DNA from 2 places in the Streptomyces sp. JN8 genome. Region 2 is predicted to be linked to the other one. Evidence: predicted binding sites of a transcription regulator. Region 2 holds the regulator's gene; the other holds the start of a gene.

Region 1 (7,229 bases), 1.5 Mb from region 2:
CCCGCCGCCGGGCAGGACGCCGAGGCGCGCGCCCGCACCGGACGGGGTGGGCGTCCGCCGTTCTCAGCCCTCGGACCGCACGTTGAAGTGGTTCAGGAGACGGGCGAGTTCGGCGACCTCGGCGCGGTCCCAGTCGGCGAGCTTGCGGACGTACCGCTCGCGCCGCGCGTCCCGGACGCTCCGGAAGCGGTCCCGGCCCTCCTCGGTGAGCCGGACCAGCGAGGCCCGGCCGTCCGCCGGATCGGGGTCGCGGGCGACCAGCCCGAGGTCTTCGAGGGCCCGGAGCTGACGGCTCATGGTGGCCTTGCCGACCCCGAAGTACCCGGCCAGCTCGGTGGCCCGCTGGGGCCCGGCGTCGTCGAGGCGTACGAACAGGCCGTAGGCGGCGGGCTCCAGTTCGGGGTGGACCTCGCGGGCCATCTCGCCGGACTGGGCGCGGGCGCGGCGGAGGAAGACCGCGAGTTCGCGTTCGAGCGCGAGGAACTCCCGGTCGACCCCGCCGGGCGGCGCGGGGAGGGCCCCGACGGGGGGCGCCGGGAGCGCCCCGCCGGCGGTCGGCGTCGACCCGCCTTCGCCTTCCGTACCGCTTCCGTGCACGTCAGCACCTCTCACGCGTCCTCCGGCGACCCGCCGACGGCTTTCCAGCCGCTGAAAGTTTCTTCCGGCCGAGGCCATCGCCGCAGCTCTTCCAGTATTTCGCAGGAGTAGACCAACGGCGGTATCCGGGCCCCCTTCCATGGGCCGGGTCTACGTGCGTAGCGTCGTCCACGACACCCGTTCTGACATGTCCACACCATGATGCGACGGGTGTCCAGGACCGCCGACCCCGCTCCCCCCACCGATCCTTTCGGAGGCACGCGATGCGTGTGCACAGATCCGGAACGACCCTCGCCGGCGCCGCGCTCGCGGCCCTGGCCCTCCTCGCCCCCCTCGCCACCTCGGCCGGAGCCGCCCAGGACCCGGCCGCCGCCGGGACGCCCCCGCGCGGCTCCGCCAGCATGGGCATGGGCGTCCTCGCGCACGACGGGCGCGGCACCGCCCCCGGCGGCGTCTCGGCCCAGGCCGTCCAGACCGAGGGCGTGGACGTCTCCAGCCACCAGGGCAACGTCGCCTGGTCCACCCTGTGGAACAGCGGCGTCAGGTGGGCCTACGTCAAGGCGACGGAGGGCACCTTCTACAAGAACACCTCCTTCACCCAGCAGTACACCGGCTCGTACAACGTCGGCATGATCAGGGGCTCGTACCACTTCGCCACCCCGGACACCGCATCGGGCACGGCCCAGGCCGACTACTTCGTCGACAACGGCGGGGGCTGGTCGAAGGACGGCCGGACGCTGCCGGGCGCGCTCGACATCGAGTGGAACCCGTACGGCGCGACCTGCTACGGCAAGACCCAGGCCGGGATGGTGTCCTGGATCCGCGACTTCGTGAACCGCTACAAGGCCAGGACCGGCCGGGACCCCGTCATCTACACCGCGACCAGCTGGTGGACGCAGTGCACCGGCAACTCCTCCGCCTTCTCCTCGGTCAACCCGCTGTGGATCGCGCGGTACGCCTCGACGGTGGGCGAACTCCCGGCCGGCTGGCAGTACTACACGATGTGGCAGTACACCTCCACCGGCCCGACGGTCGGCGACCACAACCACTTCAACGGCGACCTCTCGCGGGTGCAGGCGCTCGCCAACGGCTGAGGCCACCCGCACGGCAGCGGTCCCCGGGTGCGCGGCGCCCCGGGGGCCGCTCCGGCTTTTCCGGCCCTCCCCCTTGCCTATTGGTATGGACCAATGCGAGGCTCTACGGCGATCGCCCGGGATTCAACTTCCGTGTGCTCAGCGCGCGTTGCTCATCCGTCCTCCCCCACGCACGAGAGAGAGCCCCCGCATGCCGTCCACCCGCCGCACCGCAGCCGGCGTCGCCGCCCTGTCGGCCGCCGCAGCCCTCGTCACGCTCACCCCGACGACCGCCAGCGCCCACGGAGCCGTCTTCAACCCCGTGAGCCGCGTCGCGGCCTGTTACGCGGAGGGCCCCGAGACCCCCAAGTCGCAGGTGTGCAAGGACCTCGTCGCCGACTCCGGCACCCAGCCGCTCTACGACTGGAACGAGGTCAACATCGCCAACGCCGCGGGGCAGCACCAGGCCCTCATCCCGGACGGCAAGCTCTGCTCCGCGAACCGCGCGAAGTACCGGGCGCTCGACTGGGCGCGCACCGACTGGCCGGCGACGGCGGTCGCGGCGGGCGGCTTCGACTTCAAGGTCCGGGTCACCGCCGCCCACGCCGGCACGATGACCGTCTACATCACCAAGCAGGGCTTCGACCCCACGCAGCCGCTGAAGTGGTCGGACCTGGACGCGACCCCCGTCGCCGTCTACAACACCACCCGCACCGCGACCGACGGCTACTACACCTTCACGGGCAACCTCCCCGCCCGCACCGGCCGGCACATCGTCTACAAGGTGTGGCAGCGCAACGACAGCCCCGAGGCCTTCTACAGCTGCTCGGACGTCACCTTCGGCGGTGCGGCGGCCCAGCCGGCCGCCGCGAAGGCGCAGGCCCCGAGCGAGGCGAAGATCGCGGCAGGGGCGTCGCTGTCCACCGTGAGCCACGCGGGCCACGGCGGCGACGAGCAGGCCCCGGCCCTCTCGGCCGAGTCGGCCGCGACCCCGTCCTCGCCGCTGCCCACGGCCCTCGCGGGCGCGGGCGCCCTCGCCGTCTTCGGCGCGGGCAGCCTCCTCCTGGGCCGCCGCCGCAGGACCTCGGCCTCGTAGCCGTGGTCCTCGCTCGGGCCGGCCGACCGCATCCGGCCCGGGCGACGCGGCCCCCTCGGGGCCGCACCAGACCCGTCCGGCCCGCGCTCCGTCCCGAGCGTGCCGGGAGGTGTCCCGCCGATCAGTCGGGCTCGCGGGCCCGATCGGCAAGACGCCCCCTATGCGCCGGACGCGGCGAGCGGGAAGAGGGCGGTGAGGCGGGGTATCGCCACTCCCTCCGGACGAGACCCCCGGGACTCGCCGCCCTCTTCCCACTCCTCCCCGAAGTCCCCCGAGAGCTCGTCCGCCAGTTCCTCGGCGCGCTCGTCGACGGCGTCGTCGAACTCCTCGCCGCAGTCGTCCTCCTGGCCGGTGAGCTCGTCGAACGCGTCCTGCGCGACGTAGTCGAGGCCTTCCCACTCCGGCCACTCGTCGTCGTCCCACCCGTCCCGGTGCCGGCCCACCAGGGCCCGTACGCCCGGCACGTCGGCCAGCGCGTCCGGGTCGGCGACGACCGACTCGTAGACCTTCCGCCCCTGCCCGACGAGCCAGAGGGTGAAGTAGTGGAAGCCGTCGTCGGTGCAGGCGCCGCCCTCGATCCGGTTCGCCGCGCGCCACACGGCGTGCGTCCCGGCGACCTCGAGCGCGTCGTCGAGGCGCACCTGGAAGTCCACGCTCTCTTCGGCCGGTCGCCGGAGCAGCTCCGTGCGCAGCCACTCCGTCCGCTCCTCCAGGTCACCGGTGCGTCGGCTCAACTCGTCGATGAGGGCCCAGAAGGCGTCTTCGTTCATGCGTACGAGCATGACACTCCCGGCTGACATCCGGGTGAAGAATTACCTGCGCCCGCGTACACGCGCGGGGCACGCCGGAGCGGGGTGCCCCCCGCGTGGGGCACCCCGCTCCGCCACGGGGGGCGTCAGGCCGCGGCCGCGCCGACCGGCACCGCGGCCGGGGTCAGCGCGATCTCCAGGACCTGGCGGACGTCCGTGACCGGGTGGACCTCCAGCTTCTCCAGGATCTCGGCCGGGACGTCGTCCAGGTCGGCCTCGTTCCGCTTGGGGATCACGACCGTGGTGATGCCCGCCCGGTGGGCGGCGAGGAGCTTCTGCTTCACGCCGCCGATCGGGAGCACCCGGCCGGTGAGGGAGACCTCGCCGGTCATGGCCACGTCCGTGCGGACCTGACGCCCGCTCAGCAGGGAGGCGAGGGCGGTCGTCATGGTGACGCCCGCGCTCGGGCCGTCCTTGGGGACCGCGCCCGCGGGGAAGTGGATGTGCACGCCCCGGTCCTTCAGGCCGGTGACGGGAAGCTCCAGTTCCGCCCCGTGCGAGCGGAGGAAGGAGAGCGCGATCTGAGCCGACTCCTTCATGACGTCGCCCAGTTGTCCGGTGAGGGTCAGCCCGGCGGCGCCGGTCTCCGGGTCGGCCAGGGACGCCTCGACGAAGAGGACGTCACCGCCCGCGCCGGTCACGGCGAGGCCGGTGGCGACGCCCGGCACGGCCGTCCGGCGCTCCGCCGGGTCCTGGGCGGACTCGGGGACGTGGTGCGGACGCCCGATGAGTGCGCGCAGGTCGTCGGGGCCGATCGTGAACGGCAGTTCGCGGTCGCCCAGTTCGTGTTCCGCGGCGACCTTGCGGAGCAGCCGGGAGACGGCCCGCTCCAGGGTGCGGACGCCGGCCTCGCGGGTGTACTCGCCGGCCAGCCTGCGCAGGCTCGCGTCCTCCAGGACGACCTCGCCGGGCTCCAGGCCCGCCCGCTCCAGCTGCCGGGGCAGCAGGTGGTCGCGGGCGATGACGACCTTCTCGTCCTCGGTGTAGCCGTCGAGCCTGACCAGCTCCATGCGGTCGAGGAGGGCCTCGGGAATGGCTTCGAGGACGTTGGCCGTGGCCAGGAACACCACGTCGGAGAGGTCGAGTTCGACCTCCAGGTAATGGTCGCGGAAGGTGTGGTTCTGCGCCGGGTCGAGGACTTCGAGGAGGGCCGCCGCGGGGTCGCCGCGGAAGTCGGAGCCGACCTTGTCGATCTCGTCGAGGAGGACCACCGGGTTCATGGACCCGGCCTCCTTGATGGCGCGGACGATCCGGCCGGGCAGGGCGCCGACGTAGGTCCTGCGGTGGCCGCGGATCTCCGCCTCGTCCCGTACGCCGCCGAGGGCGACCCGGACGAACCGGCGTCCCATCGCGTGCGCGACGGACTCGCCGAGGGAGGTCTTGCCGACGCCGGGCGGCCCGACCAGGGCGAGGACGGCCCCGCCGCGGCGTCCGCCGACGACGCCCAGGCCGCGCTCGGCCCGGCGCTTGCGGACGGCGAGGTACTCGGTGATGCGCTCCTTCACGTCGTCGAGGCCGAAGTGCTCGGCGTCGAGGACGGCGCGGGCGCCGCGGATGTCGTACCGGTCCTCGGAGCGCTCGTTCCAGGGCAGTTCGAGGACGGTGTCCAGCCAGGTGCGGATCCAGGAGCCCTCGGGGGACTGGTCGCTGGACCGCTCCAGCTTCTCGACCTCCTTGAGGGCGGCCTCGCGGACCTTCTCGGGCAGGTCGGCGGCCTCCACGCGGGCGCGGTAGTCGTCGGACTCGTCCGCCTCGGACTCGCCGTTCAGGTCGCGCAGTTCCTTGCGGACCGCTTCGAGCTGGCGCCGGAGCAGGAACTCGCGCTGCTGCTTGTCGACGCCCTCCTGGACGTCCTTGGCGATGGTCTCGGCGACGTCCTGCTCGGCGAGGTGCTCGCGGAGCTGGGCGGTGGCGAGCCGGAGGCGGGCGACCGGGTCCGCGGTCTCCAGGAGCGCGACCTTCTGCTCGACGGTGAGGAAGGGCGAGTACCCGGAGTTGTCGGCGAGGGCGCCGACGCCGTCGATCTGCTGGACGCGGTCGACGACCTGCCAGGCCCCGCGCTTCTTGAGCCAGGTGGTGGCGAGCGCCTTGTACTCCTTGACGAGGTCGGCGACCTGGCCGGGAAGCGGGTCGGGCAGGGTCTCCTCGACCGTGCCGCCCTCGACCCAGAGGGCCGCGCCGGGCCCGGTCGTGCCGGCGCCGATGCGCACGCGGCCGATGCCGCGGATCAGGGCGCCGGGGTCGCCGTCGGAGAGCCGTCCGACCTGCTCCACGGTGCCCAGGACGCCGGTCCCGGCGTAGGTCCCGTCGACGCGGGGCACGAGCAGCACCCGCGGCTTGCCCGCGCCGGGCCGGGCGGCGGCCTGAGCGGCCTCCACGGCGGCGCGCACCTCGTTGTCGGACAGGTCGAGCGGCACCACCATGCCGGGCAGCACGACCTCGTCGTCGAGCGGCAGCACGGGCAGAGTGAGCGGCACGGACGGCTTGGAGTCAGAAGCCATGATCTCCCCTTCGGCAGTCAAGTTGAGCTATGTCGACTCAATGCATGTGAGCCCGTGGATGTTCCCGGACGCCTGTTCGCTCTGAGCGATCACTCTCGCGCAGGCCGGGAACGACCGATGTAATACCTGCATGGATATTGCAGCTCTTACATCGGCCTGGGTGACGGGCTGGACCGTCTCCCGGGGAACCCCGGCCGCCGTCCCCGAGCCCTGGGGCCACCGGATCGACGTGGGACTGCCCCGGCACGTCGTGCGCCACGTGCTGCCCGCCCCCGACGCCGCCACGGTCGGCGCGCTCTGCACCCGCCTCACCGCCCCCTACAGCTGGCTCAAGGTCATGGCGGGACCCGAGGACGCGCAGGCATGGATCACGGAGGGGTGGACCGTCCCCGACGACCCGGGATTCATGATGGTCAAGCCGCTCGACCCCGGCGCCCGCCCGGCCCCGCCCGAGGGGTACGCGCGGACCACCGAGGTCCGGGACGGGGTCATCCGCGTCCGCGTCCTGGCGCCCGACGGCACCCTCGCCGCGAGCGGCCGGATCGCCCCGACCGGCTCCACCGCCGTCGCCGACCAGATCGAGACCGATCCCGCGCACCGGCGGCGCGGCCTCGGCGCCAACGTCATGCGCACCCTGGAGGCCGCCGCCGCCCAGGCGGGAGCCGCGACCGGGGTGCTCGCCGCGACCACGGACGGACTCGCGCTGTACGACTCCCTCGACTGGCGCTACCGGGGGCCGATCACCGGCATCGTCCGGGACGGCGGCGCGGCCGGCTGAGCCGATCACCGGCATCGCCCGGGACCGCGGGCGCGCCGGCGTCGCACGGAACCGCGTCGCGCCCGGCATCGCCCGGGACCGCGGCGCGCCCGGCTGGGCCCGCGGGCGCGAACCCGGCCGTACGGCTGCGCGGGAGGCCCGGCACCCGGCATGCTCGGACCATGGCGAGAGGCGCGCGGGGGACGTGGTGCGGGGCCCTGATCCTGGTCGGGGCCCTGGTCGGCGGTGCGAGCGGCTGCGGTCCCGCGACCCCGACCGAGGCGGGCGGACCGTCCTCGGCGACGAGCGCACCGGCCCCGCCGCCCCCCGGGGAGAGCGGATCGCCCGACCCGGGCACCCCACAGCCCCCGGCCACTCCGCCCGCCGGCACCACCC
Region 2 (7,229 bases):
CCGAGGGCCCGCTGCACCTGGACGAGAAGCTCACCCGGGCCCAGTTCCAGCAGCTGACCTCGGACCTGCTCGACCGCTGCAAGGTGCCGTTCCACAACGTCATCAAGGACGCGGGCATCAACCTCTCCGAGATCGACCACGTCGTCCTCGTCGGCGGTTCGACCCGTATGCCGGCCGTCGCCGAGCTCGTCAAGGAGCTGACCGGCGGTCAGGACGCCAACAAGGGCGTCAACCCGGACGAGGTCGTCGCCATCGGCGCCGCGCTCCAGGCCGGTGTCCTCAAGGGTGAGGTCAAGGACGTCCTGCTCCTCGACGTGACCCCGCTGTCCCTCGGCATCGAGACCAAGGGCGGCATCATGACCAAGCTCATCGAGCGCAACACCACGATCCCGACCAAGCGGTCCGAGATCTTCACGACGGCCGAGGACAACCAGCCGTCCGTGCAGATCCAGGTCTACCAGGGCGAGCGCGAGATCGCGGCGTACAACAAGAAGCTCGGCATGTTCGAGCTGACCGGTCTGCCGCCGGCGCCCCGCGGCGTCCCGCAGATCGAGGTCGCCTTCGACATCGACGCCAACGGCATCATGCACGTGACCGCGAAGGACCTCGGCACCGGCAAGGAGCAGAAGATGACCGTCACCGGCGGCTCCTCGCTGCCGAAGGACGAGGTCGACCGCATGCGCCAGGAGGCCGAGCAGTACGCGGACGAGGACCACCGCCGCCGCGAGGCCGCCGAGTCCCGCAACCAGGGCGAGCAGCTCGTCTACCAGACGGAGAAGTTCCTCAAGGACAACGAGGACAAGGTCCCCGGCGACGTCAAGGCCGAGGTCGAGGCCGCGCTCGGCGAGCTGAAGGAGAAGCTCAAGGGCGAGGACACCGCCGAGATCCGCACCGCCACCGAGAAGGTCGCGGCCGTCTCGCAGAAGCTCGGCCAGGCGCTCTACGCCGACGCCCAGGGCGCGCAGGCCGCGGGCGGCGACGCCGGCGCCGGCCAGCAGGCCCCGGCCGACGACGACGTCGTCGACGCCGAGATCGTCGACGAGGACAAGCCGAAGGGCGGCGCTGCCTGATGTCGGAGGAGACCCCGGGCTTCGAGGAGAAGCCCGAAGTCCCCGCCGACGGCACGCCCGAGGAGCCCGAGACCGCCGCTGCCGCCGCCTCCGCCGACAAGGCGGAGGGGGCGGCCCCGGCCGGGGACACGACTGACGTGGCTCTGCTGGCGCAGCTGGACCAGGCCCGCAAGGCGCTCGAGGAGCGCACCGCGGACCTCCAGCGGCTCCAGGCCGAGTACCAGAACTACCGCCGCCGCGTGGAGCGGGACCGGGTCACGGTCAAGGAGATCGCCGTCGCGAGCCTCCTGAGCGACCTGCTCCCGGTGCTCGACGACGTCGGCCGGGCCCGGGACCACGGCGAGCTCGTGGGCGGGTTCAAGTCGGTGGCCGAATCGCTGGAGACCGTCGTCGCCAAGATGGGTCTGCAGCAGTTCGGCAAGGAGGGCGAGCCCTTCGACCCGACGATCCACGAGGCCCTGATGCACTCGTACGCGCCGGACGTCACCGAGACGACGTGCGTGGCGATCCTGCAGCCGGGGTACCGGATCGGCGAGCGGACCATCCGGCCCGCCCGCGTGGCCGTCGCCGAGCCCCAGCCGGGCGCGGCACCGGCCAAGGACGACGCGAAGTCGTCCACGGACGAGGAGAGCGGTGCCCCCGAGGAGGGGTAGCGCGACCGGCCGCACAGCGGTGACAGACCCCGGAGCAGTCCGGAAGGAGGGACGTCGATGAGCACGAAGGACTTCGTCGAGAAGGACTACTACAAGGTTCTCGGCGTCCCCAAGGACGCCACCGAGGCCGAGATCAAGAAGGCGTACCGGAAGCTCGCCCGCGAGAACCACCCGGACGCCAACAAGAACGACGCCAAGGCCGAGGAGCGCTTCAAGGAGATCTCCGAGGCGAACGACATCCTCGGCGACCCCAAGAAGCGCAAGGAGTACGACGAGGCCCGCGCCCTCTTCGGGAACGGCGGCTTCCGGGCCGGCGGTCCCGGGGCGGGCGGCTCGTTCAACTTCGACCTGGGCGACCTCTTCGGAGGCGCCCAGGGCGGCGCGGGCGGCGGCTTCGGCGGCGGTGGCGGCGGCGGCATCGGGGACGTCTTCGGCGGCCTGTTCAACCGCGGCGGCGGCGCGGGTGCCCGCACCCAGCCCCGGCGCGGCCAGGACATCGAGTCCGAGGTGACGCTCAGCTTCACCGAGGCCATCGAGGGCGCGACCGTACCGCTGCGGATGTCCAGCCAGCAGCCGTGCACGGCGTGTTCGGGCACCGGCGACAAGAACGGCACCCCCCGGGTGTGCCCGACCTGCGTCGGCACCGGACAGGTCTCGCGCGGCAGCGGCGGCGGCTTCTCGCTCACCGACCCCTGCGTGGACTGCAAGGGCCGCGGCCTGATCGCCGAGAACCCCTGCGAGGTCTGCAAGGGCAGCGGCCGGGCCAAGTCCTCCCGCACCATGCAGGTCCGCATCCCGGCCGGGGTCTCCGACAACCAGAAGATCCGGCTGCGCGGCAAGGGGGCGCCGGGGGAGCGCGGCGGGCAGAACGGCGACCTGTACGTCGTCGTGCACGTCGACTCCCACCCGGTGTTCGGCCGCAAGGACGACAACCTCACCGTCACGGTGCCGGTCTCCTTCACGGAGGCGGCGCTCGGCGGCGAGATCAAGGTGCCGACCCTCGGCGGCCCCGCGGTCACCCTCAAGCTGCCCGCGGGCACGCCGAACGGCCGGACCATGCGCGCCCGCGGCAAGGGCGCGGTCCGCAAGGACGGCACCCGCGGCGACCTCCTCGTGACGGTCGAGGTCGCGGTGCCGAAGGAGCTGGACGACAAGGCACGGGACGCCCTGGAGACCTATCGCGAGGCGACCGCCTCCGACGATCCGCGGGCGGAGCTGTTCCAGGCAGCGAAGGGAGCGTGACCCGGTGGACGGGCGCCGACGCAATCCGTACGAGCTGACCGACGAGTCGCCGGTGTACGTCATCTCGGTGGCGGCCCAGCTCTCCGGTCTGCACCCGCAGACCCTCCGTCAGTACGACCGCCTCGGTCTGGTCTCCCCGGACCGCACGGCGGGCCGTGGCCGGCGCTACTCGGCCCGTGACATCGAGCTGCTCCGGCAGGTGCAGCAGCTGTCGCAGGACGAGGGCATCAACCTGGCCGGGATCAAGCGCATCATCGAGCTGGAGAACCAGGTCGCGGCGCTGCAGAGCCGGATCGCGGAGCTGTCGGCGGCCGTCGACGGCGCGGCGGCGGCGATGCGGCAGCGCGAGGCCCAGGTGCACGCCTCGTACCGGCGCGACCTGGTGCCGTACCAGGACGTGCAGCAGGCGAGCGCCCTGGTGGTCTGGCGTCCCAAGCGCGGCGAGTAGGCCCCCGTCCGGCGGCCCGGCCCCGCGCCGGGCGCCCCTGGACGCGTGAAGCCCCTTCCACGGTCGTGGAGGGGGCTTCGGCGTGTACGGGGCCGGCGGCGGGGACCCGGGGCGGTCGGCGGCCCGGGACCCCGCCGCTACGGGATGAGCTCCGCCACGATGTCGCCGACGGTCTCCCACCAGGGCGACGCGCCCGTGCCGAACGCGGCGGCGAGGGCGGTGCCGACGGCGTGGTCGAGCGGGGTCGGGGCGGCGGCCGGGTCCCAGTCGGGGTACACCGTGCCGTCCCCCTTGGACTCCAGGGTCCCGAGCGCCTTCCCGTTCCGGGTGAACCGGCTGTCCACGTACGAGCTGGGGACGAGCCGGTAGCGGAGGCCGTCCACGCGGACGTCCACCCGGTAGGAGCGGCGCAGTAGCCGCGCGCGGGCCGGCTTGATGACGGCGGGTTCCCCGGCCACCGTCAGGGCGAGCAGGGCGGGCTTGCGGGTGCCGATCGGCGTATGGGTGTCCGGGCGGGTCCCGGGGGCCCGTACGAGCTCCACGGTGGGCAGGTCGTGCCCGGAGACGCGGAGGGTCCCGGCGGGCCCGTCGAGGTCGATCTGTACGTACACGGTGGTGAGTTGTCCCGTTCGGCGCTGGTCAGGTGTCCGGTGGTCAGGTGTCTCCCTCGAGGATGCCCGACTGCGCGATCAGGTAGCCGAGCTGGGCCCGGCTGCCGCTGCCGAGGGCGGCGGCGAGTTTGGCGATGTGGGCGCGGCAGGTGCGCACGTTCATGCCGAGGCGGCGGGCGATGGCCTCGTCCACGTGGCCCTCGACGAGGAGTTTGGCGATCGAGCGCTGGACGCCGCCGATGCCGTCCACGGAGGGGCTGTAGGGGATCTCGTCCTCCCAGGGCACCCCGTGCAGCCAGAACTGGTCGAAGACGCCGACGAGGTACTGCACGAGGCCCTCGTGGCGGAGTTCGAGGGCGACCTGGCGGTCGCTGCGCGCGGGCACGAACGCGACCTTGCGGTCGACGATGATCAGCCGGTCGACGATCTCCTCGAGGGTGCGCAGTTCGAGCCCGTACGGCGCGACGCGTTCGACGTAGGCCAGGGTGGCGGGATGGTGCCGTGCGGTGTGCTGGTAGAGCGTCCGCATCCGGACCCCGCGGTCGAGCAGCGGTTCCATGCGGCGGAGGGCCGCTTCGAGGGTCTCGGGGCGGCGGCCGCTGCCGGGCTGGATGGTGAGGAGTTCCTCGGTGCACTCGTTGATGGCGCGGTCGAGCGCGGCGTTGATGACGCTGAGGCCTTCGAGGACCGTGATGGCCTGGGTGCCGGTGGGGTCCTGGGTGTGGATGGCCATGAACGGCTCGAAAGCGTCCGCGAGGGCCAGCGCGTGCTGGCGCCGGACCTGTATCTCCTGCTCGATGGGGTGCACGAGCTGGTTCAGGGCGATCGAGGGCGGCACGGGACGCAGGCACTCGCTGTCGTCCGGGTCCGGGTGCAGGAGGGAGAGTTCCCTCAGGCAGGGGGCGGCTTCGGCGTCCGCACGGGCTATGCGGCCGGTGCGGAGGGCACTCGCATAGAGCTCCTTGCCCACGTCGCATAGTTCACCGTGACTGTGCTTATGAACGGACTCGTCGCATTCTCGCCTCATTTGCACCCCCCTCAGGGTCATGAATTACAGGAACATGATGCCCGGGTTGGCTGGTGGAAAGGGTCGGGAGTGAGCCATCGTCTTACTCGCGGGGGGGAGGTAGTGATCAAAAGAGGTGGAGATCGGCCATGACCAGGATGGTTCGTGCACTTAGCGCCATAGCCGTTGCGGCGGCTGCTCTCGGCGCACTCGCCGTCGGCGAGCCCTCGTGGGAGAGCACCCCGGCGCACTCCGTGGCAGGGCCGGACGAGCCCTCGTGGGAGAGCACCCCGGCGCACTCCGTGGCAGGGCCGGACGAGCCCTCGTGGGAGAGCACCCCGGCGCACGAGGTGGTCGCGGGACCCGGCGAACCCTCGTGGGAGAGCTCTCCCCGGGACGTCGTGCTCGCTGCTCCTTACGAGCCGTCCTGGGAGATCGATTCGAGGGGCGCGGGGGCGTGACCGTGCCGCCGGACGACCCCAGGTTCCGCCGGGAGATGGCTTCGGCCTACCGGTCCGGGTGGCACTTCGTCGACCTCGCCACGGCCATCCCCCACCGTGGCGACGCGCTGAAGATCACCCTCTTCGGAGAGCCGATCGTGGTGGCACGGGAGCAGGACGAGGACGTCCGCGCCTACCGCTGCCTCCGCCGTCCCCGCGGCGCCCCACAGCCCATCCGCTGTGCCATCCGGTACGGCATGATCTTCGTCAACCTCGACCAGCGGGACCACCAGCTGATCGAACCCGAGACCATCACCGCCACCCCCCGCAGTGCCTGAGCGATTCCCCCGTCGTTGTAGATCGCTCCGGCACTTCCCCCACACAGCGGCGCCATCGCGGACCTGAAACGCGATGGCGCCGCTGTGCTGCCCCCGTACGATCGGGGGCCTCCCTCAGGCGCGCCCCATCGCCCGGGTCAGGGTGATCTCGACGACCACCCGGTCCGGGTTCTCGGCCGGCGTGCGCCCGTAGCGCTCCGCGTAGCGCGCCACCGCGTCCGCGACCACCTCGGGCTCCGTGCGGATGCGCGCGACGCCCTCCAGGGTGGCCCAGCGCCCCTTGTCGACCTGGCAGACCGCGACCCGCGCGCCCGCGGCGCCCGCCGCCAGGACGTTGGCCACCTTCCGGCTGTGCCGGTTGGTGATGACCCGCGCGAAACCGCCCTCGGGGTCGTAGGTGACGCCCACCGCCACGACGTGAGGGGTGCCGTTCGGGCGCGGGGTGGTCAGGGTGCACATGTGGTACTCGCGCCAGAAGCTGAGGTACGAGTCGGAGGGGTTCCTCGGGTCGGTCGCCATGCACGGAACGTACCGGGGGCGGAGCTCCCTCCGACACCTTGAGCGCAATCGACTCAACTTTGTGTACGCTGGAAGAGTCATAAAGGGAGAGGACCCCGAACGATCCAGGAGGAGCACCGCACGTGGACGCCGAACTGACCAACCGGAGCCGGGACGCGATCAACGCGGCCAGCAGCCGCGCCGTGTCCCTCGGGCACGCCGACCTGACCCCCGCGCACCTGCTGCTCGCGCTGCTGACCGGTCAGGACAACGAGAACATCACCGACCTGCTCGCCGCCGTCGAGGCCGACCAGGCGGTCGTGCGGGCCGGCGCGGAGCGGCTGCTCGCCGCCCTGCCCAGCGTCACCGGGTCCACGGTCGCGCCCCCGCAGCCCAGCCGCGAGTTCCTCGCCGTCATCGCCGACGCGGACCGGCAGGCCAAGGAGCTCGGCGACGACTACCTGTCCACCGAGCACCTCCTCGTCGCGATCGCGGCCAAGGGCGGACAGGCCGGTGAGATCCTCGACGCGCAGGGCGCGAGCGCTTCGAAGCTGCTCGACGCGTTCGAGAAGAGCAGGGGAGGACGCCGGGTGACCACACCCGACCCGGAGGGGCAGTACAAGGCGCTGGAGAAGTTCGGCACGGACTTCACCGCCGCCGCGCGCGAGGGCAAGCTGGACCCGGTCATCGGCCGCGACCACGAGATCCGCCGCGTCGTGCAGGTGCTGTCCCGCCGCACCAAGAACAACCCGGTCCTCATCGGCGAGCCCGGCGTCGGCAAGACCGCCGTCGTCGAGGGCCTCGCGCAGCGGATCGTGAAGGGCGACGTGCCCGAGTCCCTCAAGAACAAGCGGCTGGTCTCGCTCGACCTCGGCGCCATGGTCGCCGGCGCGAAGTACCGCGGCGAGTTCGAGGAGCGGCTG

What was found. Region 2 encodes HspR, which represses chaperone genes until heat shock. Its sites were predicted from a motif close to TTGAGNNNNNNNNNCTCAA; they were not measured.
Region 1: the regulator HspR is predicted to act here: its motif matches at 6,099-6,117, upstream of lon (endopeptidase La).

What each region holds. Positions count from the first base shown of each region.
Region 1 covers NZ_CM147852.1:2,948,422-2,955,650, forward strand. Annotated here, with positions in the region: gene ACY0MR_RS12550 (MarR family winged helix-turn-helix transcriptional regulator) at 64-597, opposite strand; gene ACY0MR_RS12555 (lysozyme) at 861-1,691, shown strand; gene ACY0MR_RS12560 (lytic polysaccharide monooxygenase auxiliary activity family 9 protein) at 1,882-2,766, shown strand; gene ACY0MR_RS12565 (DUF4240 domain-containing protein) at 2,925-3,536, opposite strand; gene lon (endopeptidase La) at 3,662-6,076, opposite strand; gene ACY0MR_RS12575 (GNAT family N-acetyltransferase) at 6,207-6,854, shown strand; gene ACY0MR_RS12580 (hypothetical protein) at 7,016-7,229, shown strand, end outside.
Region 2 covers NZ_CM147852.1:4,451,079-4,458,307, forward strand. Annotated here, with positions in the region: gene dnaK (molecular chaperone DnaK) at 1-1,070, shown strand, start outside; gene grpE (nucleotide exchange factor GrpE) at 1,070-1,723, shown strand; gene dnaJ (molecular chaperone DnaJ) at 1,781-2,965, shown strand; gene ACY0MR_RS19650 (heat shock protein transcriptional repressor HspR) at 2,970-3,413, shown strand; gene ACY0MR_RS19655 (hypothetical protein) at 3,551-4,024, opposite strand; gene ACY0MR_RS19660 (helix-turn-helix transcriptional regulator) at 4,068-5,072, opposite strand; gene ACY0MR_RS19665 (hypothetical protein) at 5,180-5,491, shown strand; gene ACY0MR_RS19670 (Rieske (2Fe-2S) protein) at 5,488-5,808, shown strand; gene ACY0MR_RS19675 (pyridoxamine 5'-phosphate oxidase family protein) at 5,923-6,327, opposite strand; gene clpB (ATP-dependent chaperone ClpB) at 6,450-7,229, shown strand, end outside.